One region of the Spirosoma sp. KCTC 42546 genome, then DNA from elsewhere that is predicted to be linked to it. Evidence: riboswitches for the same ligand, from Rfam matches in the RefSeq annotation. Region 1 holds a riboswitch; the other holds the start of a gene.
What was found. Region 1 has a riboswitch for thiamine pyrophosphate ahead of EXU85_RS00420 (TonB-dependent receptor). Riboswitches for the same ligand answer to the same signal wherever they lie in the genome.

Region 1 (15,462 bases):
TTTTGTCTATTCCTGCAATGATGCGCAATAAGGTCGACTTACCGGAGCCATTCAGCCCCAGAACGCCGATTTTTGCACCATAAAAAAAGGAAAGGTAGATGTTCTTTAGGATTTGTCGGTTAGGCGGAATATTTTTACTCACGCCTGCCATAGAGAAAATTATGGTTTCCTGACTCATTAATTTCTGATAGATTTGTGTTGGCAATAATCCTCAAATTTAACCCACAGCGCAGCCTTAACCAAGCACAGTAATGGAAAACGCTTCACTGGTAGATGAATACGGTTACGTCAAAGACGGAAAGGTATTTTTGAAAGGCTACCTGAATTACGAAGACCGCCAGATCGGCGAAGTCAAACGCACCGAGCAGGAAGCGCTCGATTATTTTAAAAACCGCTTCATCATTGCTGAGAACAAAGTCAGTCAGTTAGAAAAAGACATCGACGAAGCTCAGAACAAAGGTTCGTACCTGACGAAACTGGTTCAACTCCGCAAGAAACTGCTCGGCTTCGATGCATTAGGGGATTTCCCCCCGCTGCTCGATCGGCTGGACGAACAAGAGAAGTTGCTGGCCGATTTGATTACGGTCAACCAACGGAAAAATCATGACATTAAGCGGGCCTTGATTGCCGAAGCTGAAGCCATTGTTGACAGTACTGACTGGCGAACAACGGCCGATGAGTTACAGGAAATCAAGACCAAGTGGATTAAAACCGGCCCTGTAGACAAGTCGGTTGAGGAAGAAGTGGAGGGTCGGTTCCAGGAGCTTCTGGATGGGTTCTTTCAGCGTCGACGTGAGTTCTTCAACGAACAGAACAAGGTTATTCAGGAACGCCTGGATAAATACGACGAGCTTATCCGGCTGGCTTTCCGGGCTAATCGCTTGGGCGATCTGGATGCTGCGTTCCAGGAAGTCCGGCGACTCAATAATGCCTGGAAGGCGGTTGGCGAGGTTCCGATCAAGAAAAGTGGTAAACTGTACAAGCAGTTTAAGAAAGCCACAACCATGTTCTACGCGAAGTACAACGACGCGAAAGGCATTGTTCTGGTTCCAAAGATTGACCCCCGCATAGAGGCTCAAATGAAAATGGCCGATGAAGCGGAAAAACTGTCCAAACAATCCGACATCTTCGCGGCTGCCGAACGAGCCAAAGTATTGCTGAATAGCTGGAAAGAAATCCGGGTGCCGTTTAAACTACAGGACAAAGTTGTTAATGAACGCTTCCGGGCTGCCTGCGACAAAATTTTTGAACTGAGTTATCTAGGCCGTGTGCTAACGCGGAAATACCCGGCCTTTGAACTCAAAAGCCAGTCAGAACAGATTCGGACGAAAATCCGGGAGATGGAATATCTTGTAAAACGCGAGAAAAACGATCTTCAGTTTGCGTTACAGGATGCCGACGGTCTCGACCCGAACAATGACGAAGACAAGCAGATTCTGAATAAAATCAATACTCAGAAGCGTAAAATCGCGATGAAAGAAACGATTCTGCGTGAGCTACAGAAACAACTGGAAACAGCAGGGTATTAAGATTCTTATACTACAGGTTTAATTTCGCGAAACGTGCCCTGACTACAAAACGGGGCACGTTTCGCGTTTTGGTATTGTTATTAGGACATGGAAACGAACCTGGTTAAATCTGATTTTATTGTCTCCGATACTGACTTTCGTGCGGCTATTGTTCCTGGCAAATTCGTGCGGCTTGAATACCTGACCGATCTTAGTGAGTTTATCAAAGCCGACGTGATGATCAAGCAACTTGTTGTGGAAAATGGGGCAGAGTGGCTTGAGTTAGCTACTGGCGAGACAATACCACTTGATCGAGTTGTGAGCGTTTCAAGCAAACTATCCCCGAAATATCCTGGTTATGGCAACTATTCATGTGATTGTTAAACCAGAATACTGTTACAAGAAAATCCCCGTAGAAATAGCCTGAGCTATTTCTACGGGGATTTTCTTGTAACAGTAACCTAGTGTCTTTTAATCAATCATCTCAAACCCACAATACGGCACTAGCACCTTTGGAATTCGAATACCTTCTAGGGTTTGATTATTCTCGAGAATTGACGCCAGAATACGTGGCAAGGCTAAGGCCGAGCCATTCAGCGTATGCATCAGTTGCATCTTAGCCTCAAGTTTCGAGCGAAGTTTGAGTCGATTAGCCTGGTACGTTTCGAAATTAGAAACTGAGCTAACCTCCAGCCAACGCTGTTGAGCCGCCGACCAGACCTCCATGTCATATGTAAGCGCCGATGTGAAGCCCATATCACCACCGCAAAGTCGCAGCACCCGATAAGGCAGTTCTAGTTTCTGCAATAATCCCTGCACATGCTGGCTCATTTCTTCCAGAGCTGCGTATGAATTTTCTGGTTTCTCAATCCGAACAATTTCGACCTTGTCAAACTGATGCAACCGGTTCAATCCACGAACGTGCGCTCCCCACGAACCCGCTTCACGACGGAAACAGGGCGTATAACCCACGTTTTTAACCGGCAACTGATTTTCGGGCAGAATCACATCCCGGTAAATATTGGTGATGGGTACTTCGGCCGTTGGGATCAGGTATAATTTATCCTCCGTGGCAAAATACATTTGCCCTTCCTTATCTGGCAACTGGCCGGTGCCGAAGCCCGAATCTTCATTAACTAGAATAGGCGGCTGTACTTCTACGTATCCGGCTTTTAGGGCTTCATCGAGGAAGAAGTTAATCATCGCCCGCTGAATCCGGGCACCCTTTCCTTTGTAAACCGGAAAACCAGCTCCTGCAATTTTGACTCCAAGTTCAAAGTCAATAATGTCATACTTCTTGATCAGCTCCCAATGCGGTTGTGCTTTTTCGTGAAGTGCTGGCTTTTCTCCATGCTCCAATACCACTTCATTATCATCGGCAGTACGCCCTGCGGGAACGCTACTATGAGGTATATTGGGAATCGTCACTAAAACCGCTTGCAGATCGGCTTCAATCTGGCGAAGCGTATCGGCAAGATCTTTAGAGCGTGCTTTCAGATCCGCCGTTTCAGCCTTAGCAGCTTCGGCAGCAACTTTATCACCGGCTTTCATCAACGCGCCTATTTGGCCTGCTTTAGCATTGGATTGGGCTAATACATCGTCAAGTTCGCGTTGAGTATCCCGTCGTTGCTGATCGAGCGTGAGCACTTGTTCAACAACAGCCTCGGCATTGGCAAAATTTCGTTTGCGCAGTCCCGCCAGGGTGGTGTCTTTATTCTCGCGGATAAAATTGAGTTGAAGCATTCGTGTAATTAAGGTTCAGTACCCTTTGCAAAAGGCTGATAGTGAGTCAATAGTAGTTAGTAAGCTACGCTTTAGCAAACAGTCCATCATTCAGTGCATTCAAAGCTTCTGCTTTGTAACGACCATGAACGAGTAACGACAGGTTACTTTCCGTACCTCCGTAGGAAACCATCCGGATTGGAATGTTCTTCATGGCATTGAACACTCGAAGTGCAACACCTTCATTATCAGCACTAAAATTCCCTACAATGCAAATAATCGTCTGATCATAATCGGGTTCTTCCAGCGTGCAGAATGTATTAAGTTCATCCGTAATTTCCTGAATACGCTCTGTGTTATCGATTGTGACCGACACCGACACTTCGGATGTAGTTATCATGTCGACCGGCGTTTTGTATTTCTCGAATATCTCGAAAATCCGGCGTAGAAAACCATAGGCATTTAGCATACGGGTTGAGTGTATATACAAAGCGGTAATGCCATCCTTAGCCGCAATCGCTTTAAACACCTGATCACTGGTTTTGTCGGCAATGAGCGTACCAGGGGCGCTGGGGTCCATTGTGTTTTTTAAGCGAACCGGTACACCGAACATACGCGCAGGCGTAATGGTGGACGGATGCAGAATTTTCGCCCCGAAGTAGGCCAGTTCAGCCGCTTCATCGAACGTTAGTTCGCGAACCGGGAATGTATTTTTCACGATACGCGGGTCATTATTATGCATCCCGTCGATATCGGTCCAAATCTGGATTTCTTCCGCGCGTATGGCACCACCAATCAGCGAAGCGGTGTAATCCGAGCCTCCTCGTTTGAGATTATCGACTTCTCCACGCGGGTTTCGGCAGATAAAGCCTTGTGTAACAATAATTTGTTTATCGGCATGCTGAGGCAATATCTCGGCTAACTTTTGCTCGGTATAATGGATTTCCGGCTCGTTATCGGCATCAATCCGCATGAATTCCAGCGCAGGTAGTAAAGTGGATGTTACACCTTCCTCATCCAGATAGGCCTGAAAAATTTGTGTGCTGAGTAATTCGCCTTCAGCCACTAACTCTTTCTCCTGCTTCAGCGTGAATGGCTTGATACCCGTTAGAGACCGGATAAAGGAAAATTCGTTATCTATAATTTTTTGTCCGGCCGCTTTGCCATCGGTCGTTCTGTACAACTCGTCGATAAAGCTGTCGTAATGCGCTTTAAGCGTATCAATTTTAGCATTAGCTTCGGCATCATTGTTCGCTTTAAGCGATTCGCCAATGGCCAGCAGGTTATTCGTTGAGCCAGACAAAGCTGACAAGACAACAATCTTGCGCGTGTTATCTTCGGTAATCAAGTTGCGAATCGACCGCATACGCTCGGGCTTCCCGACAGACGTACCGCCAAATTTCCAGACGTACATTTTTTTAAGAGAAAGAGTGAATGAGCGACAGAGCGAATTGGAAAGGACAGTACTAGTGGCTCTTTCACTCATTCACTCCGCTTCGGCGGTCCGATTTCGCTCTTTAAAATTTACTATAAACTTGTTGTTGTAATCCGAGCATTTTGATTGCTGTAATAGCGGCTTCGTCACCTTTGTTACCATGCTTCCCACCCGCTCGATCAAGAGCCTGCTGCTGGTCGTTAGGCGTTAGGACACCAAATATGACGGGCTTATCGGTTTTCAGACTAACGTTTGTTAAGCCCTGTGCTACAGCGTGGTTGATGTAGTCATTGTGTTTGGTTTCTCCCTGAATGACACAACCGAGTGCAATCACGGCATCAATGTCATCGCGCTGAGCAAACCACTGGGCTCCCAGACTTAGCTCATAGCTCCCCGGCACATTACCCCGAATGATATTTTCGGATTTTGCGCCATGCTGAAGCAAGACCTGGTAAGCACCTTCGAAAAGCGCTTCTGTAACTTCCGTATTCCACTCTGAAACCAGAATAGCGAACCGTCGACGGCTGATATCGGGTAGCGCGTCGGTTGAAAAGACGCTTAGGTTTTTTAAGTCTGATGCCATGTGTTTTTTGTCATGCTGACGAAGGAAGCATCTTCGTCGAATGAGTTTTTAGCTACCACTATATTTAAACGCTCTTACCGAAGATGCTTCCTTCGTCAGTATGACAAAAACAAAAAGGACAAAACCTGAGTCGGTTTTGTCCTTTGCTGTATTGATTAGTCAAGTACGCTTACGACTCACCGACGGTTGCTTCAAGTACGGATTTGTACTTCTTAGCACTACCAGCTTCTGCGGACTCGCCGTACTTTTCAATAATTTCGCTATACGTTTCTATCGCTTTATCATTTTGCTTGGCTTGCTCGTAAGCAATAGCCAGCTTCATGAGATAGCCAGGCGTAAAGAATTTGTTCGCCTTATAGTCAGCAGCCTTTCTATAGTAGTCAGCAGCTTCGTCAAAGCTTTTCTTCTCCATGTAAGCATCACCCGTAAGCGCATAAGCACGCGCCTGTACCAGCAGATCCGACGAACTAAAGCTTTTCAGGTGCTCAATAGCGTCATCGTATTTCCCTTCTTTCAGCAATGCAACACCCGAATAGAATTCGGCCAGATTACCGCCTTTGGTAGAGCCATAATTGTCAGCGACCGCTAACAAACCTGGGGTTTTACCATCGCCATTCAGGGCTTTTTTCAGCGAATCGGCTTCGAGTTGATAAACCGAAGGGAACATTTCGATTTGTGCCGTTTCGTCCTGGCTACTGATATAATAACGATAGCCAAAGTACCCAGCAACCAGCAATACAATGCCGCCGAGAATACCTAATACAATATTCTTGTTCTGCTGGAAGTAATCGCCAACATCCTCTAACTTTCCTTCTAATGCGTCTGGGTCTTCCAGAAACTCCAGTCCGCTATTCTTTTTGCTCATGCTTTTGCAATTTGGATCGCAAAATTAGGAATATTTACCATTGCGGAAAAGCGTAAGCCTCAAAAGTTTATGAATCCTGTGCTACTTATTGAGATATATCTCGCACGGCCATGATCTCTGATGCCCGAACTTCCCGAATTTGATGGGCCAGTAACGTCTCAATAGCGACTGCTTCGCCGGTTAACGTTACAAATTCAACCTCAAATGCTTTTCCTCCATTATACACTGTTAAAATCGTGCCAACATCGCCAGCTTTCAGATTTCCGTCTGCCAAATCTTCCTGCAATACAACTAAATCGAATTCGCTCATATCTACATAAGTACCCTCTTTTAAGTAGAGAAACGCTATATCCTACCCCTTATTTCGTAAAATTAACTTAACTTTGCTGCGCTAATCTTATTAAGGGGTGCCCCAATACAACGGGCTGAGATTATACCCATTGAACCTGCGCGGGTAATGCTGCGAAGGGAAATGAATTCACAGAACTAATCTGTGAGTGTTTACAAACAATCATCTCTAACCAAAGGTAGGTTTGGCCCCTTGCCTATCGTCACGCTTTTTCGTCATGAAAAAACCGACGACCTACTTTATGCTGATGGCCCTATTGTGGCTATCGCCACTGTCCACCTGGGCTCAATTATCTATTACCGGCACGGTTTCAGATGCCGATGGGGGTACGCTGCCAGGCGCAGCCATTACACTTGAAGGCACCTACAAGGGAACGTTCACAAACGCAACAGGCGCATTTCAGCTCACAAACCTTAAGTCAGGTACTTTATCTCTGCGCATATCGCTGCTGGGTTACGAGCCCCAGATCCAGCCAGTCAACCTGACTGAAAACACGACGCTTGCAATCAAATTGACCAAAACAGCAGTTGCGGTCGATGAAGTCGTGGTCAGTGCGACGCGCGCTAATCAGAAATCAGCTATTGCTTATACAGATGTAACACGCCGGGATTTAGACAAGCTGAATCTGGGTCAGGATGTGCCGCAACTGCTGAATTTTACCCCTTCCATAGTAACAACCTCCGATGCAGGGGCGGGCGTGGGTTATACCGGCATTCGTATCCGCGGGTCTGATGCCACACGGGTAAACGTAACGTTGAATGGGATTCCTTATAATGACGCCGAATCGCAGGGAACGTATTTTGTAGATATGCCCGACTTTGCTTCATCAGTGAGCAGTATTCAGATTCAACGAGGTATTGGTACCTCAACCAATGGTGCCGGGGCTTTTGGGGCATCGGTTAATATCCAGACGAACAAGCTGGAAACGAAACCCTATGCCGAAGTTAATCTTTCGGGTGGTTCGTTCGGGACACGGAAAGCGAATGTTCTGGCAGGTACTGGCCTGATTAATAATCATTTTGTCTTGGATGCCCGCTTGTCAACCATCCATTCCGACGGATTTATTGACCGGGCCTTTTCAAACCTGAAATCGTTTTATCTGTCGGGGGGTTATTATACGGATAAGAGTTTTATACGCCTGAATGTCTTTTCAGGTCAGGAACAAACATACCAGGCCTGGAATGGTGTTCCAGAAGATATTCTGAAGACGAATCGGACATATAACTCATTCACGTATGACAATCAGACGGACAATTATCAACAGGATAATTATCAGCTAATTAGCTCATTTGGGTTAAGTAAAAACTGGCGTCTAAATGCGTCTTTATTCTACACAAAAGGGAAAGGATATTATGAAGAACTTAAGCCCAACGACCCTTTTAGCAAGTACAATCTGCCTAACGTAGTCATTGGTGATTCGATTATCAAAAGCACCGACATCATCCGTCGGAAATGGTTGGACAACGATTTCTTCGGCAGCGTTTTCTCCCTCGACTACAACAGCTTTGGCAAACTCACGGCCAACATTGGCGGTGGCTGGAATCAATATCAGGGTGCCCACTTCGGCGAGATTATCTGGGCGCGCGTAGCCGGGAACACCAACATCCGGGACCATTATTACGACGACAATGCCACAAAAACAGACTTTAATCTGTATGCAAAGGCATTTTATCAATTCAGCAATAAACTCACTGGATTTCTCGACTTGCAGGTACGAACGGTTGGTTACTCGTTTTTGGGCTTTAACAGTAAGCTCCAGAATGTGCAACAGAATGCCAACCTGACGTTTTTCAATCCCAAAGCGGGGCTAACCTATACAATCAATGACCATAGCACAGCTTATGCATCGGTAGGCGTTGGCCACCGTGAACCCAACCGCGACGATTACACTCAATCAACGCCTGAGAGTCGGCCAAAAGCTGAGCAGTTGATTGATTATGAGGCTGGCTATAAAATCCAATCAGAAAAACTGGCGTTTACGGTCAATGGCTACTACATGAGTTACCAGAATCAGTTGGTCTTATCGGGGCAAATAAATGATGTGGGCGCTTATAACCGGGTGAATATCCCCACCAGTTACCGCGCCGGGCTTGAATTGGAAGTGGGTGCCCGACTGGCGAAACAACTTCGCTGGAATGTGAACGCTACGTTTAGCCGTAATAAGGTCAAGAATTTCACTGAATACCTGGATAATTTCGATACCGGAAATCAGGACAGCCGTCAATATGGCCAAACGGATATTTCGTTTTCTCCCAATGTAATTTCAGGCTCTCAATTATTATTCACACCCGCAAAAGGACTGGAACTGGGGCTGCTTTCGAAATATGTAAGCAAGCAGTATCTGGATAATACATCCAACGATAGCCGGAAACTGAATTCCTATTTCACAAATGATATCCGACTCATTTACAGTATCAAGCCAAAATTCGCGCAGGAAATCGCCTTTACGCTGCTCTTCAACAACGTACTGAATGAGCTATATGAATCAAATGGCTACACCTACGCTTACATCTCGGAAGGGAAAGTGGCCGCGGATAATGCATATTACCCACAGGCCGGACGGAATTTTCTGGCGGGGGTGAGGGTTCGTTTCTAAACCGGGATTTAGCTGATTCGGGGATTTACTGGATTTTGTTTTATGATTCGCTTCAAAGAAGCGCAGAGCAAAATCCAGTAAATCCACAAATCAGCTAAATCCCGGTTTAGATTGCCTGCTCCAGATCCTGAATCAGATCCTCAACATCTTCAATACCAACGCTGAGCCGGATAAGAGTGTCTTTCAGACCATTCTTGATGCGTTCTTCTTTCGGAATACTGGCGTGGGTCATACTGGCCGGGTGCGTACAAAGCGACTCCACACCACCCAGGGATTCGCCCAGGGAGAATACATGGAAGCTTTCCATCACACGCACAGCTTCGGGCATCGAATCGCCCTTGAGCTCAAAGGATAGCATACCACCGAAACCCCGCATTTGTTTCTTTGCTAGTTCATGGCCAATGTGCGATTCCAGTCCGGGATAATAAACCTGGCTTATCTTTGGGTGCTGCTGTAGATACTGCGCCACTTTCATAGCGTTTTCGCAATGCCGCTGCATCCGAATATGTAGCGTTTTGATGCCCCGAAGGACCAGAAAACAATCTTGCGGACCTGGCACGGCCCCGCAGGCATTCTGGATAAAGGCTAGCTTCTGGGCCGTTTCGTCGTCATTCAGGACAATAGCTCCCATAACCGTATCCGAGTGTCCCCCCAGGTATTTCGTAACGGAATGCATGACAATATCAGCACCCAAATCGAGTGGGTTTTGCAGATAGGGCGAGGCAAACGTATTATCGACTACCAGTTTGATGTTGTGTGGCTTAGTAATAGCTGCAATAGCCGCAATATCCACTAGCCGCAGCAGGGGGTTTGTTGGCGTTTCAATCCAGACCATCTTTGTAGCGGGGGTAATAAGCCCATCCAGATTAGTCGGGTTCGACAAATCGACGAACTTGAATTTTAGCCCAAACTCCTGAAACACGCGTACCATAATCCGGTAGGTGCCACCGTATAAATCATTGCTGGCAATAATTTCATCACCGGGCTTGAACAGCTTTAAAATGGCATCCGTAGCGCCAAGTCCAGATGAATAACAAATACCGTGCTTACCGTTTTCGAGTGCTGCGAGGTTATTTTGCAGCACCGTTCGGGTAGGGTTCTGGGTCCGGGCGTATTCATACCCTTTATGCTTTCCCGGCGACTCCTGTACGTAGGTCGACGTCTGGTAAATAGGTGTCATAATGGCACCCGTTGTGGGGTCCGGCTCAATACCGGCATGGATGGCTTTGGTTCCGAATTTCATAGTCAAATGTAACGAAGAATATACTATAGAGCCGAGCTTGTAAACTGGGTTTAAACCACAACCACCATTTACCCGTTTGATAGAGTGTGAAATTAGCTATTCCTAAATCAGTTACTGGTCCGGCCCTTGCTGGTCTTGCATTATCGGTAACACCAATTGTATTTACATCGTTATTGACCTACTATGCAGTAGTTCATGAGGCTGCTATTGCCGAGCTTTCGGCCTGGCAATGGGCAGGAATCACCGTTGCCTGTGCTATCACCTCGGCAGGGCTGACCCCGCCAACAATGCTTGCGCTGATCTTTGGCTATTTTCTGGGCTGGCAGGCAGTATTGCCCCTTTTTGTTATCAATTTTGGTGGTATTCTGTTCATCAACCTGCTTGTTCGCTGGCTGGACCATGACCGATTTCTGGCTTTTATTCAGCGAAACCCCAAGGCCCAATCCGTACTCGACCGTATTCTGAACAATGAATTAGAGGTCATTTTTTTTGCAAAGCTATCGCCTATCCTTCCATTTGGACTGACTAATTTATTGTTTGCCCTTTCGGGCGCTAAACTCCGAAATATTTTGCTGGGTGGCTTTCTGGGTATGACTCCCCGAACATTGCTAGCCATATGGTCGGGTCATGAAGCACGGGAAATTAAAGCATTACTGGAAAATCCCAACCAAAGCTCCTGGACACAAATAGTGGTAGTTGGATTGATTATCGTTTCCATTGCCGGACTTTGGCAGGTTATTCAGCGTTCGTTAAAGTAAAACCAATCGGAACGGTCGGCTGAAAATCAAGTTATGCGAATTTTTCGCTCATTAACTCAATCAACCGATTGTGGCCCGTTTTCAACACAGTGACTTCGTAATGCCGAAGTCGTTTCGTTAACGGAAGAATATAGCTACCCGGAACAATCCGGTCAAACGCGCCGATAAAAAATTGCACTTGCACGGGATTGGCATTCAGCAACCTACTTATGTTCGTCAGATCGGGTGTAATCAGCCGGAACTGTGTCCAGCTCCGATACACCAATTGGCGTTGTTCGGGCGTGCCAAGTGAAATCTCAGCGAAGCGCATGACCGTTCGGTTCAATAAGCCAAGCCTTGTGAGCATATGCCCGAACGCATTTAACACTGACAAATGCCGGAGCACATACCGAAATAAGCCACGCCCTACAGCCGAAACGGTGGCCAGGCGATACCAGGAGCTACGTGTAATGCCATCGGGTGCCAGTAAGATCAATTGATCCAGTCGATCTGCAAAAGCCTCCGCAAGTGCCAGCGAAAACCGTCCGCCCAGACTAAACCCCATCAACGAAAAGCGGTCGATGTGTCGGTCTTTTAAAAATGCGGCTATAAACCGCTGCCAGTCATGCTTCTTTAGTAGCTGATTCCCTGTATATTGACTATGGCCGTGAAAAAACAAATCAATCGCGAAAATGGTAAATTGGGCACCGAGTGATGCTTCCAGTGTCCGGAAGATTTCGCCACTCTGCCCGAAACCATGAAAGGCTAATAGAATAGACGGCCCATTCCCGATTTTTTGGTAAGCAATACCATTACCTTCAACCTGAAACGTATATCTATTGGCCCTGGTCATATCAACAAAATTGCAAAAACCCCAACACCTATGCTAACCTTTGCCAATCTGGCTGAATTTTCAGCCCATGCCGGCCAATCGCTCGGCGAATCCGACTATATGACCATTACACAGGAAATGATCAATCTATTTGCACAAGCTACCGGCGATCATCAGTGGATTCATACCGACCCTGAGCAAGCGGCCCAACTTTCTCCTTATAAAACACCTATTGCGCATGGTTTCCTGACACTCTCGCTAGCTCCCAAACTTATGGCCGAGCTTTACCGGATCAACTCCGTGAAAATGGGAATTAATTATGGGTCCAATAAAGTTCGCTTTACGAATGCAGTACCCGTTGGCAGTCGTCTGCGCCTATCAGCCCAATTGCAAAGCGTTGACGCACAAACCAACGGTGTCCGTGTCATTACCGAATGTACGTTTGAACTAGAAGGCAATCCAAAACCAGCCTGTGTAGCAGAATTGATTACGTTGTTATTCGAATAAACAGTATGCAAGCATACTATTTATTCGAACTAATTCTTATCTTTCGTACTTCACAACAAATAGTAATCATCAACCAAACTTAACCCAATTCAGATGGCAACGGCATCGCTGGAGTTACAGGGATTGAATTTTAATTTATCAGAAGAGCATATGGCTGTGCAGGAAGCAGCCCGCGATTTTGCTCAGAATGAACTATTACCCGGTATTGTTGAGCGGGATAACGAAGCCCGTTTTCCAGCTTCACAAGTCAAGCGGATGGGTGAACTTGGCTTTTTGGGCATGATGGTATCGCCCGAGTATGGCGGTGGTGGCATGGATACGGTCTCCTACGTATTGGCGATGGAAGAAATTTCTAAAATCGATGCGTCAGCCTCCGTAATCATGTCGGTTAATAATTCGCTGGTTTGTTACGGGCTCGAAGCATTTGGTACCGAATCGCAAAAGCAGAAATACCTAACCCGCCTAGCCACGGGCGAAACGATTGGTGCTTTTTGTCTGTCAGAACCCGAAGCAGGCTCCGATGCGACTTCACAAAGCACAACAGCCGAAGATAAAGGCGATTATTATTTAGTGAACGGCACCAAAAACTGGATCACAAATGGCAATTCATCCGGTATTTGCCTCGTTATTGCCCAAACTGATCGGGAGAAGAAACATCGGGGTATCAATTGCCTGATCATTGAAAAAGGAACACCCGGTTTTGTGGTCGGCAAAAAAGAAGATAAGATGGGTATCCGCTCATCAGACACCCATTCATTACTCTTTACCGACGTAAAAATACCTAAAGAAAACCGTATTGGTGACGATGGATTCGGATTCAAATTTGCCATGTCAACCCTGAATGGAGGTCGGATTGGTATTGCTGCGCAAGCACTGGGTATTGCCGCTGGTGCTTACGAATTAGCCCTAAAATACAGTCAGGAACGCAAATCGTTTGGAAAGCAAATCTTTGAACATCAGGCCATTCAGTTCAAGTTAGCCGAGATGGCCACCAAGATCGAAGCGGCTCGACTGTTGGTTTATAAAGCCGCCCGGCTCAAAGACGAGCACAAAGACTACGTGCAGGCTGCTGCAATGGCTAAGTTATTTGCCTCAGAAATAGCCATGTGGGCCACCACCGAAGCCGTACAAATTCATGGTGGGTATGGCTACGTCAAAGAATTTCATGTAGAGCGTCTAATGCGTGATGCAAAAATCACTCAGATTTACGAAGGTACGTCTGAAATCCAAAAATTAGTGATTGCCCGCGAACTCATTCGATAGGGTATTTCTCCTTAAAATAGAATTTTTCTCACTGCATAATGCGTGTTCAAAGCGAATACGCATTATTTTTTTTATTTTTTGGAAACTTTTATAGTTGTATTAGTTTTGTACAAATTATTAGTTTTGTGCAACTTTGTGCAAAACCTATATTTACGGATACACTCCTTTCAGCTATGGAAGACTATAATAAAATTATCGAATCGTTGGGCGTGAAGTTTATTAAGGCCCGCAACATTCGGATTCTGCAGCCAATCACCATCAAGAACTTCTATGATGTTGAGAACACGCTGCTGATTTTGTACAATGGCGACGTATCCATCGGCGACGAAAAAATAAAGGTAGAAGTAGGTGATATGCTGTTCATTCCGGGCGGCAAACACGTTACCGTCACCTACGGCGACCCTACAAATCCCAAAACCGTCTCGAATGAAGAATTCATGACGCACCGCGAATCGTACTGGGAAGGAAATCATGACCCTAAACTGATTGGGCATTTGCCTAACTCGTTCGGTTATGTGTCCTTCGAAGCCAAAGTATTCGATTCGGTTAACTTCTTCAACTCACTCGATGTACCACCGTTTATCATTAAACGGGAAGAGCATTTAGCCTTAACCATTGACCAGATTCTGGCCGAAGAAATGACCGATCTGGCGGGTAAAGGGCGGATCATCAAGATTAAAACCGAAGAAATTGTTATCGAGGTTGTTCGATATATTCTGAAAAATCACCTGTTTGTTGAACAACTGGTCACAAACAGCACGTATTTCAAAGACCCGCGCCTGATTGATATTTTCGCTTACATCAAAGAAAACCTTGGTGGAGATCTTTCTAACAAAGTGTTAGCGAACGTAGCGAACGTGTCGGAAGATTACGTTGGCCAGTATTTTAAGATGCTGACGGGTATTAATCCGCAGGATTACATTGAATACCAGCGAATGGAAGCCGCTGTGGGCCTATTACGCACAAGCAAAAAGAGCATTCGGGCCATTGGTGCGGAAGTTGGCTATAAAGACACAGCTTATTTCTGCCGACGCTTTAAAATGATGTTCGGAATCCCAGCAGGCAAAATGCGCCGTCGGGAATCCCTGATGAATGTATAGAAAGAGGGAGAAAAGGAGGAGAGGCAGGAAAGGGACAAAAGGAAAAACGATTGTATTCCTTTTTTCCCTTTCCTGCCTCTCCTCCTTTTCTCCCTCTATTGCATATTCACCTCAATCGGCAAGGTATAAAACACTGGTACGCGCTTACCACCCACTTCTCCAGGCTCCCAGCGAGGCATTTTTTCAACGGCAGTGATAATACTGGCCATAAAGTCTTCCATACCCTTGCGCGTCTTTTTGTCGAGCGGTTTCGTGACTACTCGAACATCGTGCACATAGCCAAGCTCATCCACGATAAATTTGGCAGCAATCTGGCCCGTATTATAATTTTTCCGTACGAGCATACCTGGAACCTTAATATTTTCTGCCAGATAGAGGCTTAGAGCAGCCTTACCACCAGGAAATTCAGGTTGACGCTCAGCAACCGTATATACTTTCCCGGTTTGGGTCTGGGCAACGGCATGGGAACAGATAAATGGGAGTGTACAAACCGAGCTGGTCAGACAAAGGATTACGAATACAAAACGTTTCATGAATTAGGCGCGTACAACTGATTGGTTAAACTCCCGCACTACGGTCGATAATTGTGGTAACAAATCCGGATCCTGTTCAATCCCATTTCCGATCACAATCATATCGGCTCCAGCCTTTAAAGCCTGATAGGCTTTTTCGCCTGAATTAATCCCCCCCCCAACAATGATGGGTAGTTCAATTACAGAACG
Region 2 (15,462 bases), 2.2 Mb from region 1:
CCTCGCCTACGCATCATCGGCGGGTTTAGTAATCACTCACTTGCTCAACATCCGGCAACATAGAGTGAGTCACACGCATTAGTTCGCGCTAAACGCCCGATTAGTCATAAACGTGTTGTCTGTTAAGGTTAGCAGAAAGGCGATTACCTGCTTCTTTTCCGTATCAGTCAGGACAATACCGGGCTGCCCATTCGCTTTAAGGGCAGGGTCGAGCGTTGGGCTGTCTTTAACCCCAGTTCGGTAATGGTCAATCACCTGTTCCAGCGTTGCGAAACGTCCATCGTGCATATACGGAAACGTTTTCTCTACATTTCGCAGACTCGGCACCCTGAATTTCAGACGATCAGCGTCATTAAGGGTTATGGTGTAGCGCCCCTGATCGTTAATAGCACCAACAGGAAGACCGTTATTCCGGTAACTCTTATCCGTAAATAAATCGGTTGCATGGCAGGTTGTGCACTTCTGCTGGAATAGGGCTAAGCCCGCCAGTTCATCAGATGACAAATCGCCCCCGCTCTCTTTCCGAACGTATTTATCATAGCGCGAATCGGCAGAGACGAGCGTCAGTAAAAATTGCGAGATCGCTTTCAGGAAACGAGCTGTTGTTACGGTGTCGGAACCGAAAGCAGCTTTAAACATGGGCGTATATTTGGGGCTTTTCTGAATGCGATTGAGCGCATCCGAAAATTTCAAATCCATCTCAACGACATTTTGAATGGGTGAAATAGCCAATTCGTCCAGATTCGTTACGCCCCCGTCCCAGAAAAACTCACGATCCCACCCTAAGTTTTGCAATCCCGGCACGTTACGCGTCCCGAATTTACCGCCAATCCCATGACTCAACGGATGATCGGAATGCCCGAAGCCAGCAAACTGCTGATGACAGAACCCGCAGCTAATGGTGGTGTCGCGCGACAGCATCGGCTCATAAAACAACGCTTTCCCTAACGCAACTCCCTCGACTGTGAGCGGATTTTGGGTCAAATCGTAAAGTTTAGTTGGGAAATTAGCGGGTTGCCGAAGGGTGACCGGCGTTGTTTGGTAGTCAATGCCACCACCCGGATTTGTTGGACCAGGATCCGGGTCAGGATCTTTCTGCGTTTGGCAGGCAATGACCAACGCAAGCAGAAGTCCGCTGACCACCAGCCCAATACGCTTTGCCGATATGGTAGTTTGTGGCATCATGGATTGGCGAGAACCCGGTCGTAACTAAACATCTGGACATAATTGTCGGCAATGCTGGTTGAAAAGGGCTCAAACATAACCGACGGATTTTGGGCAATACTCAATTTCGTTGGGCCATCGAATATCTTCATTACGTCTGTAGCAATCCGAATTGATGGTGTAGAGCCTGTCTGTACAGTAGCAACGCTGTTCGTAAATGGTAGCGTTACATTGCGCAGGTTATTAATCTTAACGTTGGATCGGCCAAAGCCACCAATATGATAAAAGAAGGCATTATTTTGTAAGACTGGTGCTACGGTTGATGTGCCTTCCAGTTTCATAAAAATATAGCCTGAATTCCAATCCCAATACATTCCATTATTGAGTGCAGGATCAAGCACCCCGGTTCGCTTACTAATATCGGCCATGCTGCGTAGGCTGTCTACTCCAATCAGAAAGGTCATGGCCGTGTAATCTCCCGTAGGCACGTTCGATAAAGTGATCGTTTGCGATGCTGGCTTTTCTTCCTGAATCAGAAAATAGCTGCTATCCTGCGGCACCACATAGTCACTACCGTCTTGTTTGCGGAGACGGATATTGCTCACAAAATAATTGAATTTCGTCACGGCAAAGGACTCACCGGATGCATTCTGATACGAGCCCGTTCCCAGTTTTAGATCTGAGGCACCCACTGTATTATCGAATACGATACGCATCTTGCCGGTAGAGACCGGGTCAGTGTCTGGGTCTTTTGTATCGCAGGAAAGAACAAGGAAGCCTATAAACAGTACGGCCAATAATCCAACAGTAGTCGTTTTCATAGTGCAGTCGGTATCACTATTACAGAAAGATACACTACTCTGTAACGAAAACAGAGCCTAAAATCATCTAGGCTCTGGATTAAATCTGTATTATGAAGACTACTTTTCCAAAATGGATTCTATTGATTCGAATAGATTCTCTTGAGTTTATTCTGATTAAATCAGTAGTTGATCAGGCAACAAACGCTAGCGAATCAATAGGATCTGGATTTGCCACTTACTTTACAAACTCTTTAAATAGGCAATGCTCTTTGGCACTTGTTGTTCAACTGCTTTACTCTCATCTTCAATATAGAAGTGGTCGATAGACGTCTTACGAGCGGCTTTCAGGACGGCGGGCCAGTCGATTTGCCCCGTTCCTAATACAACCGAATTCTCGTTAGGCATACCGCCTTTATCGCTATGCGGAACGCCTTTCTCCACATCTTTCAGGTGAATAAGCCGGAAGCGCTTGGGGTATTTGGTCAGCAAAGCGGCTGGGTCCTGCCCTGGTAAGAACGTCCAGGTTACGTCCATTTCATAGCCCACGTATTCTGGGTTGGTTTCCTTCACCAGATAGTCGAACAGGGTGCCGTTCTCATAGGGTTGAAACTCAAACCCATGATTATGGTAGCAGAACATCATGCCTTTAGCGTGCGCCAGTTTTCCGAAGCGGTTAAATACTTCGGCTGCTTTCTGCATCATTTCCAACGTGGCTGCGCTCTTATGCGGAATTGAACCAATGCGTATGTATTTAACTCCCAGAGCCTGGGCATTTTGCAGAATTGAATCCGGTTTTTGATCAATGGCATCATAACTAACGCCATAACTGCTGCAATGCAAGCCGCGCTGATCGAGGAGAGCCCGTAATTCGGGAGCTGTTTTCCCAAACAGGCTTGAAAATTCGATATCCGTAATTCCCCAGGCTTTAATCTTATCCAAGGTTCTCGGAACATCTTTACTGAAACTATCCCGCATTGTATACGAGACAATACCAGGTGTTTTCTGAACCAGTTTACCAAAAGGCTGCGCCTGTACAGCCGATGTTCCGGCCAGAAGCGCTATCAAAAATAAGGTTGTACGTTTCATGCTGAAAATAAATTAATGAACTCTTGTTAACGACAATGTAAGTTGATTGTGTTTCGCGAAAAAGCAAAGCGGACACTCGCCAAAAGAAACTGATGTGCTTATTAGTTCACGACCATAAACGCCACAATCCGCAACTTGATACATCCATAAGGAGTGAATGTTAGAGTTTCTACTTTATTGGGCACGCCGACTCTATCAGATGTTCGTTCCATGGGACCAAAGGAGCGCGACTGACGATATAGAGCATGGAGTGGCTTTTGTTGTTCCTGAACTGAAGCAGCTGTCACGGTCCGTAATCAACCCTACTATATAGCCGTGAAGCGCCCTTTATTCGTAGCCTCCTATCTAGCTATGATCGTTTACTACTCCACAAAAAAATCAGCCGCTTACTCAGTAAATCAAGCCGTTAACTCAATATCATCCCTATTTTTCTGTTCAATCTTGTACGTTTGAAACCTTAATAAAGAGCAAGGCAATCCTGGCCCATGAGTAGTCATTTTCGCCATTTTCGAACGAAACAACCTGTGCACGTTTACTTGATTGACCCCCATAAATTTTCCTGACTCTCTGGACAAATCCAGTAACCGACTATCCACTCCACTCTTAAGATTCATCATACATCGACGCTACTATCCTCCCTTTCCATTTATCTATTAGTTCCATCAAAAAACAATGATTATGAATTACAAACTACCTCTTTTAAGCTGTGTATTAACGGGATTGCTGGTTACTAGCTGCCAGGATCACCGAATCCCAGTTCCAGAATCAATCAAAGTAACCACATTGGCTACGGGTTTAGCTTCCCCAATTGGAGTCGATCTGGATGCCAGTGGCCGCGCCTGGGTAACGGAGGCCGGGACAGGAAACAACGACGGAAAGGTATCCATGATTACGTCGGATGGCAAAGTATACCCGGTTATTACAGGTTTTGATTCGCAGGTGTTTCAGCCAGGCGAACTGGATGGCTTGAACCATCTACTGTTTGCCGATGGTGTGCTGTACATACTCGGTTCGCAAAGCCGCTTGTATATTGCCAATGTAGCCTCGTTTAAACCCGGCGATGCTCCCCTGCTGGCAAAAAATCTTACGCTGGAAGACAAGAAGCAGTTTATCCTCGACTACGTGTTTCCAACTGGTCAGGATACGGAAGACACGCACTTATATAACATGAGCGTTGGCCCAAATGGCGATCTCTATTTTGCCGATGCCGCTGCCAATGCCATTGTCCGCCGAACCAAAGCGGGTGTATGGAGTATATTTGCCAATATCCCAAGACTGCCCAATCCAACCCCGGTGGGCCCTCCGTTTATTGACTCGGTACCAACGGGCGTTGTGTTCGACGGGCAGAAATTCCTGGTCAGTACGCTGGTTGGCTTTCCTTTCCCAGTAGGTGCCTCAACCATTTATCAAATCACTCAGGCTGGTGTTGTTTCTGTTTATAAGCCCGGCTTTACCAGTTTAGTCGATATCAATCTGGATACAAACCTGGGCGGTCTTGTACTACAACATGGTGTATTTGGTCCTCAGGGATTCGGAGCTAAAACGGGTGTGTTAACGCAGGTAACCAGCGCTGGAAATTCAATACTAGCCTCTGGGTTAAACCTGCCTACCGACGCTAAATCAGTAGACGCTCACACGATCTATGTCACTAGTTTAGGGGATGGGGCTTTATTGAAAATTACGTACTAATTAGTTTCTGGAACTCTACCCTGTTCATCAAACAGGTATTTCAGCGTAACCCTTCTTTTCTGCCAGGTTTAGTCATCGACTTACCAGGCTGAAAAGAAGGGTTACTCTTTATTATAGTCTAACAGACAGGTGGTTTTTGCACGACCTACACCTAGGCCCGTATATATTTACTGGTTACTAAACGGGTTTCGCCCACTAAAGTGACAATCGCTACAGTCAGGCAAGCTTGCTCAATCTTAGTTGCCTATCAAAAAATAAGTATATTCATTTTTAGAAAGTTGAGAAATTAGCTCGCCATTCCTATGGTCTTCTTTCGTGAATACGCTCCGCATCCGGCCCTGAAGTCTTTTGTCCGGCATTACTGGATCATCCATATCCAGCTTGACCCAAGAATTCCAGGCGAGCAATTACCCAAAAAGCCCTACCCACCCAGCACAGAGCAGTGCCTGTACTTTTACCCCTATGATTTACCACACAGCGTAAAAGCAGGCAATCAGAATCCTGAGGGTGCTACATCGGGTATCATAGTTGGCCAGGCACTTACCCGAATGAATATTACCATCAATCCAAACTATCTGATGCTGAAAGTCAGCTTTCAGCCGGGTAGCCTGTTTCGGTTACTGGGCGTACCAATGAATCTATTAGTCGACGACCACGCCGATCTGGAAGCGATTACGGGCAAAGCGATAAAGGAACTCTATGAACGATTACCACAGGCAACAGACTACACAACGATGATTCGGCTTGTCGAAGAATTTCTCTTAAAAAAAGCCGCTCAATGCCGTCAGCCAGTGTTACCAATTGATAGAGTTGCCCAACAGATGCTTACTCCGGCAGCTTACCACCAACTCGACCAGTTGGCTCACGATGCCTGCCTGAGTATGCGCCAGTTCGAGCGCAAGTTTCGCGAACGGGTTGGCGTTAGTCCTAAGCTCTTCACCCGCATTGCCCGGTTCAGGCAAGCCTATAAACTCCGCGAAGTCGACCCAACCCGCTCCTGGCTCGACATTGCCTATGGCTGTCATTACTACGACCCAAATCATTTAGTCAAAGACTTTCAGCAGTTTGCAGGCACAAGTCCAGGCCAATTATTTGAGGAGGAGTTGGCTCATCAGCAACGAATCGAGCGCTTTCATAAGCGCGGGCACCGATAGTAAAGTTGTCGTTTTTTTACTATGCTCTTCGTATACGCTTTGCTCAATTTTGCTCATAAATCACACGATTATGAAAAATACGAGTAGTCACCTCCGCCGGGCAGCTTTCGCTTATTTATTAGCTGGAATAGGCCTTTTAGCCTTTGGATTCCAATTTTGGTTTTTAGGTGCCGTTGAAACAGAAGCGAAAGGTCGTTTGCTGGCACCATTCATTTTTTTGGCTGATGACGCCTTTGTTCCAACCGAACAGGGAGGCTGGATGGGGCTTATTTCTAAGGTGGCGATGTTCATTGGTGCCCTTTCTCTCTGGGAAGCAGGTGAACCTACCGGCTTCGGCAAAAAACGATCCTTGTTATTCATTCCCATGGCCGGAGCCATTGCGTATGTGCTGGGTCAGTGGATGCCGTTGCCCTTTGCGCCAATGGGTGCTTTCCTGAGCGGGGTTGGCATGATTGTAGTCGGAATTGCCACCCTGAAAGCCAACATCTGGATGGGTTGGAAACGCTACGTACCCCTAGTAGTGGGTAGTTTTCCATTTGTTTTTATGTTCCCAATACTTCTCCTTTCAGGTTCAAGACCGGCAGAATTGATCGGTCTCTGGGGCTTCCCCTGGATAACGCTAGGACTAGCAGCATGGCAACGGGGCAATGAAATCGCGAGGACAACACCTAGGCTTTCATAGCCCAGCTCTACCCAAGCCGTGTACCGGCTATGTACCATAACGCTGCAATAGCTTTCTGATGTTTGGTTCGCAACTCCTCCAATTTAAGTTGTAAGTCGATCAGCTTTGACTCGCGACTGTTCACGAGGAATAATGAACTTTCACCCAATTCAAACTTTTGCTGCTCAGCCTGTAATAAGGTTCGCTGATTGACAACGGTCTGCTGTTGCACAGCCAGTTGCTTTTCCAGTGCTTTTACCTCATTCCAGGCCGCCTGCACATCATTGGCGATCATCCGTCCCGTCTGCTGTTGCTCCAAAGCGAGCTGTTGGGTTTTAACCTGAATTTGTCGAAGCTTTCCCCGCTCTTTCCTCAAAAACAACGGGAAGTTCAGCTCCAGACTGATCTTGTGATTATCAGGCCGAAACGCATAGTAGCTTGTCCAGTCATAGCCCACACCAGCCTGGGGAGTTCGGCTCAGTAAACTCGCCTGTAAGGCAATTTGGGGTTGTACTAATGATCGTTGGAATCGTTCTTCAAGGGCTAATTGACGTCCTTTTGTGGTCAGTTTGAGCAATTCGGGGTGTTGTTCGGACGCCCTTTGCAGCAATTGCTGAAGAACTGATTCATGAACCAAATCAAGCGAAACCACCTGAGGTACTACGGTGTGAGGGATATCCAGTGGTTGTGGTGTTCCTGTTCGTTCATCGCTTTTCCAGACAAATACCGTTAAGCGTAATCGGGCATTTTGTAAATCAACTTGAGCCTGTTGGAATTGCACTAGCCGATCCTGAACCGTAATCAGCGCTTCGGTCGTATCAATGGTGGCCACATCCCCTAATAATGCCCGCTGACGGAGTCCCTGAAACCGGACATCGGCAACGAGATACCCCTCCCGAATCAGCCGATACTGCTGGTGCGCCAGGTACCACTCCCAATAGGTTTTAGCCGCATCATAGAGGGTTTTATTAATCAGCTTCAACCGATCAGCCTCGGCCAGATTAATGGCTAACTGGGCCTGCCGCAAGGCATTCCGCCGGGCATCGATCAGCAGCCCCTGCCCAATGGGTACCCGTACCCCCAGTGCGGCAAGTCCCGATGAAGGTACGTTATCTTCCGGATTTAGGTACTGTCCATAGTTCTGATCATAGGTCATCTTTAGGTCAATACCACCGGGCAACACGGGTATAGTTACCCCCGATTGCCACTTGCTATAATACAGGCTCTGCCCAAATTCCTTCCGATCATAAGCGGAAAACAGTTTCGGATCAAAAGCCCCCCGAGCCTGTAGTACAGCCTGCTTTGCTTCGTCGGTTAGCAAAGAGGCCTGCCGAACAATCGGATGATGCTCAGAAACAGCTTGGTAAAAATCGGCCGCCGAAAAAACTATAGTAGCCGTGTCGGTGCCGGGGGCTTGTTTAGGCTGAGCACCCAGCATCAAGGAAAAAAGGCAACCCATCAACACGCCTATTCCTACAATCAACGCTCTCATTTTGCTTTGGTTTCGGTTGGTTCCTGTTGTAAACTTGGTGGGAAGCCATTCAACTGTCGCCACAATTCATACCAGATCGGGACGTCATCAAGCATTACCCATCCAAACACCCCTGAGCCAACCCGTAGTTGCTTTGGCCATGGCTGATCACCTGTCAACAGCTTCGGCTTAACGAGCAACCGGTATTTGCCATTTACACCGCCTACGGCATCAATCACGGCAACCTCACCCCCAAACGTGCCGACAGCTACCGCTGGCCAGCCCGAAAACTGGATAGCGGGCCACCCATCGAATTGAAGCCGAACTGTTCGCCCAGGCTGAATTAAAGGCACGTCCATGGCTTTAACGTATAACTCAATGGCGACAGTTGGATTTACCGGCTGCAAGGTGGTAATGGTTTCACCCTCTTTGATCAACTCGCCAATACCCGCCTTAAACGTCCGGACTACATAGCCATCCTGCGGAGCCCGCACAACATACAGGCCGCGCCGTACATCCACGCTACTAATCTTGTTCTGTAGTTTGGAAATTTCACCCGTTGCATCGGCCTGATAGGAAACTGCCGAACTACGATCCGAAAGCACTTTGGCTAGTTTTTCCTGATAATCGGCCTGGATGGTGCTCAGATCGAGCCGGGTATTGATCAGTTCCTGTCGGGATACATTCAATTTGTTTTCCTGCGCAATTACTTTCGCATAATCCTCCTGCAACTTCAGCCGACGGGTTTCCAGGTCGGTTAAGGAGAACAGCCCATTCTTGTGCCCTTTCTCAAATCGCTCCAACCGGTCCACAGCGATCTGGTAGTTTTTTCGGACAGCAATCAGGTCGGTACTATCACTAATAACCTTAAATTCACTCTGCCGAACTTTGTTTCGGGCCGATGCTAACTTAACCTGTAAGCCAGTCCTGAGGGCAGCGACTTGTTCATCCAGTGCCGAAATTTTAGCTCCTGTTGCCTGTAAACTACCGCGCTTAGCCCCCAGTTGTTCATTGAGCCGAAGGGGAAGCTTAGGGTCAAAATAGTCGTCTTTGATATCGGAGATAATCAGGAGGGTATCTCCTTTTTTCACCAACTGACCTTCCTGAACGGCCCATCGCTCAATGCGGCCAGCCACGGCATTTTGCACCGTTTGTGGGCGGTCCTGTGGGGTTAAAGCCGTTACGCTGCCCTCTCCATTGATATTTTGCTGCCAGGGCAGAAACAACACAAGGATGCTAATGAGTAAAATGGCCTGCATCCAGCGGCCCAGTCGCCGACCTGCATCGGGTTTAGGCAGGGCGTGGAGTGTTTTAAGGGGGTAGTGACTAAAAAGCTGTCCGTCTACCCGTTGATTTGACAGATTAAGCATGGGTTTCAGTGTCGGTTTCTAAGGGTAAATCCGTTACAGTTGCAATTTTCTCAACCGCCGTCAGCAGATCAAACACCGTATCGATTCCGGAGATCAGCTTTTCTACGGAACTCGTAATCAGGACAATAACCAGTTCAGCCGCAACGAATTGACCTAGCGTCATTTCGCGCCCAACCACCAGGGTTGTACCCAGAATGAGCAACCCACCCGTAACGAGCACTTTGAACGCAACAGCACTGTAAAACAGTCGTTTCAATACCCGAAAGTGATCGGTACGATGCGCTACATAACTAGCCACCAGCTCGTCCATCCGGTCAATAGGCTCCAGAGCGTCTTCACGCTGGCGATAGATCGGCAGATCGCGGGCCATGTCTTCCAGCCAGGCTACCACCTTGTATTTATACTTCGATTCATTCAGGCTAGTTCGTAATCCACGTGGGCCGTAAAACCAGCTGATAGCCACGACGGTGAGTAAAGTAAACAAGCCAAATCCCAGAAAAATAGGGTGGTAAAACGAGAGCAGAATAATTCCGAACAAAATCTGCACGGCTGCCGCCGTCAGGTCTATCAGTAGCTTGGGAAGCCCTTTCTGAATCGTCAATACATCGAAGAAGCGGTTCATCAGCTCAGGCGCATCGCGGACGGGCAGGGCTTTCGGCTCAATTCGGGGAAGTCGGTAGGTGAATTCAAAAGCGGCTTTGGCAAAAATCCGTTGCTGAATAATTTCGACCAATGTCGTTTGACCGACCAATAGCATACCCGAAATAAACACGCCAAGAATAATAAGGCCTATCAGCACATACACAGAGCTAAAAACCAACCCGCCCGATACCAGATTGAAAACAGCCTGAATACCAAGCGGTAAAGACAGGCTTATCAACCCGGTTACCAGCGCATACAGGTAGATGTAGCCAATATCTTTTTTCTCGGTTCCCAGTAACCGGAATAGCCGTTGACTAGGCGATGGTTGTGGTTGTTGATATACAGATGAATTCATAAGTGTATTACTTAATATTTTGATAGTATTACTATCATTATTGCAAACATAACTTTTATCCACGAAAGTTTGTTTCTTCGTTAAGCGATTTTTACAGAAACGGACAAACTAGTCAATAGATGGAATATAGTGTACTTGTACGGATGAACGAGAAGTTATTTCTGCGTGATCCGGAAAGCTCAGACCTGGGGCGTCGAATTGTTCGGCAGGGCGTTTTATTGTTAGCAGAAATCGGCTTTGAAGATATGACGTTTCGGAAGCTGGCAGATCGGATTGGTACGAAGGAAGCCAGTATCTACCGCTATTTTGAAAACAAACACCGGCTGCTGGTATACATGGTAGCCTGGTACTGGCAATGGCTTGAATACCAGTTAATTTTCCAGACCAATAACTTAACTGATCCGAAGGAGAAATTAGAGCGTGTTCTACACATATTGCTTTTAAAGGGTGCTTCGCTACCCACTGGACAGGCGCCTACCGATGCTATTGACATTATAGCGCTGCACAGCATCGTTATCCGGGAAGCCAGCAAAGCGTATCTGACCCACCACATTACGGAAGACAATCGCCAGCAGCTTTTCAAGCCGTACAAAGACTTATGTGGCCGCATCGCCGGTATCATTCTCGAATACCGGCCTGATTACCCCTACGCCCGGTCGCGCGCCAGTTCCATTATTGAAACGGCTCATTACCAGTCTTTCTTTATGCAATATCTTCCCTCACTAACCGACTTTGGGAACCAACCGAACGGCCTGCCGGAAAGCGAAGATCGTTTGGTAAGCTTTCTTCATCATCTTCTTTTTTCCTCATTGGAATCGGGAATGGCATAAATACGCTATGTATGAGAACCAGCCTATCGTGTCAGTTTTAAGAAACTGACACCACAATCTAGCGGATGATGGGCTATCCTTACTTCAGCTTATACAGTTCCTACGGCTTCGCGTGCCGCATTTCCAGCCCAACCGACATGCGGGGTTTGAAGCCGGTCCACGTTCCAGCAGCGCCTGTTTCGGGTAGATCCAGGTACTTCGTATACTCCATTTTCTTGAGATGAATACCCAGAAATGCCGTAACGAAGTGCTGGTTGATGTTATTGATCCGGCGTTCATTCCAGGCTGGTTCGGCATAATGCATGTACTCATCAACAGACACGCCGGGCTGGAGTGAGGCTACGGGTGGTGGGTTGGGTGCTACATTGTGCCGGGCATTTACGTAGGTCAGCAGGTAGCGGTCCGCATTGATGGCTCCGTCATAAATAGCTTTGATGCCTTTTTCGTAACCCGATACATCATCTTTACTCCCCGCCACAAACAGCGTCGGCAAGGTCAAACCCGCCAGCCCTTTAGCATCCCAGACACCGCGCTCCATGCCCCAGGGCGCAAAGGCAACAACGGCCTTAATTCGCGGATCGAGCGAAGCTTTAAAGGTTGGCGAATCCATTGAGCGGCCTTCAAGGGCCGTACTGCCCTGCGCCAGTTGACCGAACAGCTTAACGGCCTGAGGACTGTACCCCGCCCCAACGGCATTGAGTGCACCGTAGCCTCCCATCGAATAACCAACCAACGCCGTATTGTCAGCATTGAGCAGGCCAGCCAGAAAAGTAGTACTGGACTTGGCACTCAGTCGGGCCATTTCGTTCAGTACAAACAGATCATCGAGCGCACGGTTCAGCAGTGTACTTGGAAAACCAGCCGCATCACTGTAGGTCGATTCGGTATGATCAATCGCGACAACAACATAGCCTTTCGACGCCAGATTTTCGGTTAGGTAGGTGAGCAGCAGCCGAGAACCGAGGTAGCCGTGCGACACGATAACCAATGGGTACGCGCCACCGCTGGCATCTGGCTCAGCATCGCGAGCAGCCCGGCCAGCAAACGTGAACGGAATAAGGGGTCGTTTAGGGTCGTTGGCCCGACCAAGCACCGACTCATAAGTAACGGTGGCTGGCTTATTGGCCGAAATACGAGCCGGGTACCAGATTTCAACCGTCAGCGGACGATCATACAGTGGGCTATTTCCCTCTTTCTGGTGCAGCACATCAACCTGATCTTTGTGAACTAGTTTAAGGGTTCGCACGCCAACACCGTAGGTTCCACGAGCTGCGAGTTCGGGGGCATTAGGTAACAGATCGCCATTTATGAAGGTATTGTCAGGGGTTTGGGCGATGGTCTGCCAAGTGGCTACCAGCGTAAAGAGCAGGAGCAGCAGGTAACGAATAGCGGTCGATTTCACAGATTTTAAGGAGTAGGAATATTGCCCGTAAAGCTATCTTAAACTTTCTAAAGTCAAGAGACAGACTTATTTTTTTGTCATTCTATAATTCATTATCCCCTACCTTTGCCAACACAACTTTAGGGGTGTCAGTACCAAATCTGGACTGACTGAGAGAATACCCTCACTACCTGATGCAGCTCGTACTGCCGTAGGGAAAAGTTACCGAGATGCGCTCCGCTCTCCTAAAGTTGCTGTTTACCGAACTCATTAGCAGCAACATGACTCAATCTCCTCAATCCATCTGGACCGATATCGAGCGTATCCGCACGCAGGCTCCGCTAGTCCATAACATTACCAACTTCGTGGTCATGAACAACACGGCCAATGCGCTATTGGCACTGGGGGCTTCGCCCGCGATGGTCCATGCTCCCGACGAAGTTGAAGAGTTTGTTTCGATTTCCAGTGCGCTGGTTGTCAACATTGGTACGCTCGACGCCACGTTTGTGGCCGGTATGAAGCTCGCGATGCGGCAGGCTAAAACCCTTGGGAAGCCTATTGTTTTTGACCCCGTTGGCGTTGGCGCAACAACCTTCCGAAATCGGGTTAGTGAAGAATTGCTGGCCCTGGCCCCACCCGATATCATCCGGGGAAATGCCTCCGAAATTATGGCACTGGCGGGATTGAATGCCCAAACCAAAGGTGTCGACAGTTTATACGGTTCCGAAGCCGCCGTCGACGCAGCAAAGCGGTTGAGTTCTGTATGGGGCAGTGTGGTCGTGATTAGTGGCGCAACCGATTACATCATCCAGGGCGAACAGACGGCCGTTGTAGCCAATGGTCATCCCCTGATGACTAAGGTAACGGGCATGGGCTGCACGGCTACTGCGCTGACGGGTGCTTTCGCTGCCGTTAATACCAATTACTTTCAGGCGGCAACACACGCCATGGCCGTTATGGGCATTGCGGGTGAACTGGCCGCGGAGAAAAAGCTGGCCCCCGGTAGCTTGCAGGTTAACTTCCTGGATGCCTTGTATGAACTGACCGAATCGGAGATTGACGAACGACTTAAGCTGACATGGGCATGAGTCAGTTGTATTTAGTAACCGATAGCGCTATTGCCCAACAGGCGGGCCATACGCTGGCATACGTAGTGGAAGAGGCCTGTCGGGCGGGGGTTCGCTGGGTCCAACTCCGGGAGAAAGAGCTATCGACCCGCGCCTTTCTGGACCTCGGACTAGATTTAAAACGCATTACACAAGCCTACGGAGCCCAACTAATCATCAACGACCGGGTCGATATAGCCATGGCGATCGATGCCGATGGCGTGCATGTGGGACAGGACGACATGCCTTGCGCGTTAGTGCGTTCGCTCATCGGCCCCGACAAGATTATTGGTCTGTCGATTAACAATTTGACCGAACTGGAAGCTGCTCGTGACGCCGATGTGGATTATCTGGGCATCGCCACTATCTTTCCGACGGGTACCAAGCAGGATACATCCAGTCTTTTGGGATTAGCTGGGTTACGGGCCATTTGCCAACAAACCAGCCTACCCACCTTTGCTATTGGCGGCATCAACGCAACCAACATACAGTCCATTCGACAGACCGGAGCTTTGGGTACTGCAGTGGTGTCGGCCATTTGCGGACAACCCTCACCGTATGAGGCTAGCCGGGAACTCATTCGGTTGATGGATGATGCACAAGTGGGGTCGGTTTCTTAAAACCGACACGCGTTAGGTTTCTCAAAACCTAGTGAAATCATACCAACGGTTTTGAGAAACCTAACGCGTGTCAGGTTTAGAACCTGACACCACTCACAATTGAACCTTCATTCTCAATTAAGCATGAAAACCTACACACGAGTATTAACGATTGCCGGTTCGGATAGTGGTGGAGGGGCTGGCATTCAGGCCGATCTTAAAACATTTGCCGCGCTTGGCTGCTACGGCATGTCGGTGATAACGGCTTTAACAGCTCAAAATACTAAAGCCGTTACAGGCATTCTGCCAATATCTCCGGCCTTTATTGCCGAACAGATGAAGGCTGTACTAAGCGATATTGGGGTCGATGCCGTTAAGATCGGGATGCTTCACTCGCCCGAAGTTATTGTGCAAGTGGCTAAAACATTAACCGAATTCGGGGTAACGACTATTGTGCTTGATCCGGTTATGGTGGCCAAAAGCGGGGATAAACTCTTGCAAGACGAAGCCGTCGACGCGCTTAAGTCCTATTTACTACCTCTGTCCTCCGTCATTACGCCTAACCTACCCGAAGCAAGTGTATTATTGGGTCGATCTGTTGAAACACTGGCCGATATGGAACCAGCAGCGGAAGAGTTAGCCAAACTATGCCTAGGGGCCATTCTGGTAAAAGGCGGCCACCTGACTGCCGACGAAAGCACGGATCTCCTGTACCTCTCGGAACATGAACAGCATTTCTTTCCAACCGCCCGCATAACAACAGGAAACTCGCACGGCACAGGTTGCACGCTCTCCTCCGCCATTGCCGCTGGGCTGGCAAGAGGATTATCCGTGATCGATGCCGTTGCTGCAGCCAAAGACTATGTCACACAGGCACTTCAGATGGGGGCTGTCTACAAGCTAGGGCACGGACACGGGCCTGTTCACCACTTTTTTAACTGCTGGCAATAGAGCTACTATGAAATTCACCGACCAACTCTGGCAGGACATCAGTCCTGTTTATGAAGCTATACTCGATCATGGTTTTGTGGGAAACTTACTGGATGGGAGCCTTCCGGGGGCTACATTCCAGTATTACATTCAGCAGGACGCGCTGTATTTAACGGACTTCAGTCGGGCATTGAACCAGTTAGCGGCACGGGCCGCAACGC

Region 2: linked by a shared signal. The riboswitch ahead of thiM (hydroxyethylthiazole kinase) and the one ahead of EXU85_RS00420 (TonB-dependent receptor) in region 1 are both predicted to bind thiamine pyrophosphate.

Annotation. Positions count from the first base shown of each region.
Region 1 is NZ_CP041360.1:91,861-107,322, reverse strand. It holds gene ettA (energy-dependent translational throttle protein EttA) at 1-178, opposite strand, end outside; gene EXU85_RS00455 (DUF349 domain-containing protein) at 252-1,529, shown strand; gene EXU85_RS00450 (hypothetical protein) at 1,617-1,892, shown strand; gene serS (serine--tRNA ligase) at 1,980-3,251, opposite strand; gene EXU85_RS00440 (aspartate kinase) at 3,316-4,644, opposite strand; gene ribH (6,7-dimethyl-8-ribityllumazine synthase) at 4,748-5,248, opposite strand; gene EXU85_RS00430 (tetratricopeptide repeat protein) at 5,418-6,113, opposite strand; gene EXU85_RS00425 (DUF4926 domain-containing protein) at 6,199-6,423, opposite strand; TPP riboswitch at 6,507-6,601, shown strand; gene EXU85_RS00420 (TonB-dependent receptor) at 6,680-9,058, shown strand; gene EXU85_RS00415 (cystathionine gamma-synthase) at 9,165-10,301, opposite strand; gene EXU85_RS00410 (TVP38/TMEM64 family protein) at 10,388-11,059, shown strand; gene EXU85_RS00405 (alpha/beta fold hydrolase) at 11,091-11,891, opposite strand; gene EXU85_RS00400 (MaoC family dehydratase) at 11,922-12,377, shown strand; gene EXU85_RS00395 (acyl-CoA dehydrogenase) at 12,471-13,640, shown strand; gene EXU85_RS00390 (AraC family transcriptional regulator) at 13,814-14,740, shown strand; gene EXU85_RS00385 (energy transducer TonB) at 14,836-15,273, opposite strand; gene EXU85_RS00380 (geranylgeranylglyceryl/heptaprenylglyceryl phosphate synthase) at 15,277-15,462, opposite strand, start outside.
Region 2 is NZ_CP041360.1:6,576,321-6,591,782, forward strand. It holds gene EXU85_RS27000 (MerC domain-containing protein) at 1-82, shown strand, start outside; gene EXU85_RS27005 (cytochrome-c peroxidase) at 79-1,185, opposite strand; gene EXU85_RS27010 (MbnP family protein) at 1,182-1,985, opposite strand; gene EXU85_RS27015 (sugar phosphate isomerase/epimerase) at 2,208-3,053, opposite strand; gene EXU85_RS27020 (ScyD/ScyE family protein) at 3,732-4,742, shown strand; gene EXU85_RS27025 (helix-turn-helix domain-containing protein) at 5,045-5,896, shown strand; gene EXU85_RS27030 (hypothetical protein) at 5,967-6,578, shown strand; gene EXU85_RS27035 (TolC family protein) at 6,586-8,049, opposite strand; gene EXU85_RS27040 (HlyD family secretion protein) at 8,046-9,398, opposite strand; gene EXU85_RS27045 (ABC transporter transmembrane domain-containing protein) at 9,391-10,395, opposite strand; gene EXU85_RS27050 (TetR/AcrR family transcriptional regulator) at 10,515-11,225, shown strand; gene EXU85_RS27055 (alpha/beta fold hydrolase) at 11,326-12,627, opposite strand; TPP riboswitch at 12,739-12,841, shown strand; gene thiM (hydroxyethylthiazole kinase) at 12,888-13,694, shown strand; gene thiE (thiamine phosphate synthase) at 13,691-14,332, shown strand; gene thiD (bifunctional hydroxymethylpyrimidine kinase/phosphomethylpyrimidine kinase) at 14,456-15,262, shown strand; gene tenA (thiaminase II) at 15,270-15,462, shown strand, end outside.